2 regions of the Paenibacillus sp. FSL R10-2199 genome follow, and region 2 is predicted to be linked to the other one. Evidence: a T-box and tRNA genes for the amino acid it is inferred to sense, from the RefSeq annotation. Region 2 holds a T-box; the other holds one or more tRNA genes.

Region 1 (2,172 bases), 710 kb from region 2:
TTCGGGAACTATCTGAAACAGCTACGGGAAGGAAAGGGACTGACAATCAATCAGTTGGCATCCCTTGCCGGGATTAGCGGAGCACAAATTTCGCGGATAGAGAATGGACTGCGGGGCGTCCCTAAGCCGGCTACACTGCGTAAGATTGCTGAAGCGACCGATGTCTCTTATGAGGAGCTTATGGGCCATGCCGGTCATTTAACCGAATCACAGAGCAGTACTGGAGGGTCAGTGCCCGCATGGGCTACGAGTAAGGATAAACGGGATTTCCGTCAAATGCTTGAGGATGATGGCGAGCTGATGTTCGACGGAATCCCACTGAACAAGGAGGATAAGCAGCGGATCAAGGATGTATTAACAGGCCTATTCTGGGAGGCCAAGCAGATGAACAAAAGAACCAAGCCCAAGCACGATTCAGGTACGAAGGAATAGCCAGGCAATCATACAACTATTAACATGCTGCGGGTGAAGAATATGGATGAGCTAATCAAGCGTCTGGTCAAAAAATATAAAACCAACAACCCCTTCGAGCTGGCTGGGGCCCTCGGCATTCACATCAGATTCATCAATCTGGGCGAAGGCACCAAGGGCTTGTATTACCGTAAGTTAAGAAGAAGGTTTATCGTCATTCATAATGAGCTGCCTCTGGAGTGGCAGCGGTTTGTATGTGCGCATGAATTGGCTCATGACCGTCTGCATAAAGGGGTCAACCGTTTTTTTCTGGAGGAAAACTCTTTTTTCTCACCGGGGAAGCTGGAGCGTCAGGCCAATATATTCGCAGTGAAGCTGCTATCCGCTGGAACTTCTATCGAGCAGGATGAATCTTTACAGAGCTATTATGCAAGGATCGGCATCCCGGCAGAGGTTGTCTTTTTTTTAGACGATTAAAGGAACATATGTTCCTTTAATAACGCAACAAAAAACTCTTACCGAAGTAAGAGTTCATTGCCAGCTATTAGCTGTGTTATCGGGATGACACGATTTGAACATGCGACCCCCTGGTCCCAAACCAGGTGCTCTACCAAGCTGAGCTACATCCCGAAACTATGAAATTTAATATGGAGCGGGTGATGGGAATCGAACCCACGCTATCAGCTTGGAAGGCTGAAGTTCTACCATTGAACTACACCCGCAAAGGTGAAATATCGGGATGACACGATTTGAACATGCGACCCCCTGGTCCCAAACCAGGTGCTCTACCAAGCTGAGCTACATCCCGATGAAGTTATAAATGGCGCGCCCTGAGAGATTCGAACTCCCGACCTTTTGATTCGTAGTCAAACGCTCTATCCAGCTGAGCTAAGGGCGCAAAAATTATGGAGCGGACGACGGGAATCGAACCCGCGACCCTCGCCTTGGCAAGGCGATGCTCTACCGCTGAGCCACGTCCGCAAACAAGTGGTGCGCGTGAAGGGACTTGAACCCCCACGTCTTACGACGCCAGATCCTAAGTCTGGTGCGTCTGCCATTCCGCCACACGCGCATAAAACTAATAAAAGTGAGCCATGAAGGACTCGAACCTTCGACACCCTGATTAAAAGTCAGGTGCTCTACCAACTGAGCTAATGGCTCGCAATTGGCAGGGGATATAGGATTCGAACCTATGATGACGGAGTCAGAGTCCGTTGCCTTACCGCTTGGCGAATCCCCTACAATAGATACCTATATAATGCCCACAATCTCCCACAAATATCAAGAAAATTATGGTGGAGGCTGAGGGGTTCGAACCCCCGACCCTCTGCTTGTAAGGCAGATGCTCTCCCAGCTGAGCTAAGCCTCCATATGTATGGTGACCCAAAGGGGTATAAAAATTGGTGACCCGTATGGGATACTCTTCACTCCGTTACGAGATTGCGAAGTATTCCTCACGAAGCCTATGCTTCAACGAACCCTGGGAATTCTCATCCCATAAAAATTGGTGACCCGTATGGGATTCGAACCCATGTTACCTCCGTGAAAGGGAGGTGTCTTAACCCCTTGACCAACGGGCCTTAGTAAATCTGTGGAGCTCTCAACCGGATTCGAACCGGTGACCTCTTCCTTACCATGGAAGCACTCTACCTGCTGAGCTATGAGAGCATGGCTCCCCGAACAGGACTCGAACCTGTGACAACTCGATTAACAGTCGAGTGCTCTACCAACTGAGCTATCAGGGAATATTGTCCGCTTGGC
Region 2 (2,172 bases):
CCAGTCGCTCCTGCTGTGCCTGTCGCACCTGTAACCCCAGTCGCACCAGCTACGCCTGTCGCACCCGTAACCCCAGTCGCTCCTGCTACGCCCGTCGCACCTGTAACCCCAGTTGCTCCTGCTGCGCCTGTCGCACCTGTAACCCCAGTCGCTCCTGCTTCGCCCGTCACTCCCGTAACCCCAGTTGCTCCTGCTACGCCCGTCGCACCGGTAACCCCAGTTGCGCCAGCTATGCCTGTCGCACCTGTAACCCCAGTCGCTCCGGCTGTGCCCGTCGCACCTGTAACCCCGGTCGCACCAGCTACGCCTGTTGCACCGGTAACCCCGGTCGCTCCGGCTGCGCCTGTCGCACCCGTAACCCCGGTCGCGCCTGTGATGCCCGTCACTCCTGTGGTAGCTCCCAGGAGTTCAGCAGAAACCAGGCGGTGTGGCGTTACTAAGCCGCCTGAGCTATTTTTTCCCCAGACTGAGATTTGCACCTGTTCATCAATGGTTCCTGAAGTGACAAAAATAAACTCAAATGCATCCAGATCCGCATAATACGTGGTTGTCATTACCTGATTAGGCAGTACATTCAACGTTTCACTGACATATAGCGTGCGGGTTCCATCCAGATAGTAACCCTCTACCGTCACCAAGGAAGACATGGTATCACTTCGGTTATCGATTTTGACCGTGACCTGCTGGGTAGGTCTTAGCCCGCCTACCGCATTATTTTCAATCGGTCCTGTAGATAAAAAGCTCATCTTGAGTTCTCCTCTCCGAATATTTTAATAGTGATAACAACTTACTATATTCGAGCCATCACTGGAGGTGTGGACAAAGCCGGATATCTATTGCAAATACCGGATGTTATGGGTTGCATTTTCCGGAAACAAGGTTCCGCTTGACATTCCGCTATTGCTTTCTTCCAGAAATTCGCTATACTGATAAAAATCATATTGAATCAATGACCGGGAGAGTAATGGCCCTGAACCCTAGTCCCCAGCGAGCCGGGAGAGTGTAAGCCGGTACAGATCAGGATTATGAAGCGCACCCGTGAGATGGACTTCTGAACCTTAAGAGTAGGAAGCCCCGGCTAAAGACCGTTAACCTGCAAGGTGGTTGAACTGTATGTTCAGCAACGAGAGTGGTACCGCGAGCGCATAAGCCTCGTCTCTTTTGAGACGAAGGCTTTTTTTGTTGTTTTTTCACCTTACGGACCCTTGAAGTCTTCCGCCCTCAGCCACTGCTTACACCATTCACAACTATTTCGGGAGGTACTTATTCATGTTAAGCGAGCTAATTAAAGACAGTCTGGAACAATGTATTCACAAAGTATCTGAAGAACTGGGAGTTCCCGGCAGCACTCAGGTAAAAGCGGCTCTGGAGCAGCCTGCGAATGCGGAGCATGGGGACTATTCCAGCAATATTGCCATGCAGTTGGCCCGCACCCTGCGCAAAGCCCCGGCCGTCATCGCAGAACTGATCATCGCCGAGCTGAAGTCATCGGGCTCCGTAAACGGACTGCTGCAGAGAATCGAGGTTGCGCCGCCGGGTTTCATTAATATGTACATCGATTGGCAGGTGTGGGCCCAGACTGATTTTGCAATTCCGCAGGCTGGCGGTGAGAAGGTTATTGTAGAGCATACTAGCGTTAATCCGAATAAGAGCATGCACATAGGACACCTGAGAAACTCCTGTATCGGGGATGCACTGGTTAGAATTTTGAGAAAAACCGGCTATACGGTCGAGGTACATAACTACGTGGATGATCTCGGCAATCAGCTTGCAGATACTGTAGTCGGCCTTTTGAATGTCCCGCTTGCCGGGGAGCATGTCCGTTTCGGAGATTACTGCTGGGATATTTACGCTGAGATCAACAAGGAGTACGCGGAGCATCCTGAAAGTGTAAATAAACGGACTGAAATTCTTCACGCGCTGGAAGAGGGGCATGGCAATACCGCCTGGATTGGCAACCTTGTCGCCGGACAGATTGTAAAAGAGCATGTGGAGGAGATGCGCAGCTTCGGCATTCACTACGACCTGCTTGTTTGGGAGAGCAGTATTCTGAAGGAAGGCTTCTGGTCTTCTGCCTTTGACCTTCTGTCGCAGACAGAAGTGTTCGTTCAGGAGAAGGAAGGCAAGCTGGCCGGCTGCTGGGTGCTGAAGCAATCCGCTGGCACTGGCGCA

The links. The T-box of region 2 lies ahead of NYE33_RS10830 (arginine--tRNA ligase). A T-box ahead of a tRNA ligase gene usually reads a tRNA of that ligase, here a tRNA-Arg.
Region 1: it has a tRNA-Arg gene. The T-box ahead of NYE33_RS10830 (arginine--tRNA ligase) is inferred to sense a tRNA for this amino acid. The anticodon was not compared.

What each region holds. Positions count from the first base shown of each region.
Region 1 covers NZ_JBBOBO010000001.1:1,746,238-1,748,409, reverse strand. Annotated here, with positions in the region: gene NYE33_RS07800 (helix-turn-helix domain-containing protein) at 1-432, shown strand, start outside; gene NYE33_RS07795 (ImmA/IrrE family metallo-endopeptidase) at 475-888, shown strand; tRNA gene NYE33_RS07790 (tRNA-Pro) at 968-1,041, opposite strand; tRNA gene NYE33_RS07785 (tRNA-Gly) at 1,060-1,133, opposite strand; tRNA gene NYE33_RS07780 (tRNA-Pro) at 1,146-1,219, opposite strand; tRNA gene NYE33_RS07775 (tRNA-Arg) at 1,233-1,309, opposite strand; tRNA gene NYE33_RS07770 (tRNA-Gly) at 1,318-1,392, opposite strand; tRNA gene NYE33_RS07765 (tRNA-Leu) at 1,400-1,483, opposite strand; tRNA gene NYE33_RS07760 (tRNA-Lys) at 1,500-1,572, opposite strand; tRNA gene NYE33_RS07755 (tRNA-Gln) at 1,578-1,651, opposite strand; tRNA gene NYE33_RS07750 (tRNA-Val) at 1,705-1,780, opposite strand; tRNA gene NYE33_RS07745 (tRNA-Glu) at 1,917-1,991, opposite strand; tRNA gene NYE33_RS07740 (tRNA-Thr) at 2,004-2,079, opposite strand; tRNA gene NYE33_RS07735 (tRNA-Asn) at 2,081-2,156, opposite strand; rRNA gene rrf (5S ribosomal RNA) at 2,166-2,172, opposite strand, start outside.
Region 2 covers NZ_JBBOBO010000001.1:2,453,118-2,455,289, reverse strand. Annotated here, with positions in the region: gene NYE33_RS10835 (beta strand repeat-containing protein) at 1-746, opposite strand, end outside; T-box leader at 941-1,163, shown strand; gene NYE33_RS10830 (arginine--tRNA ligase) at 1,270-2,172, shown strand, end outside.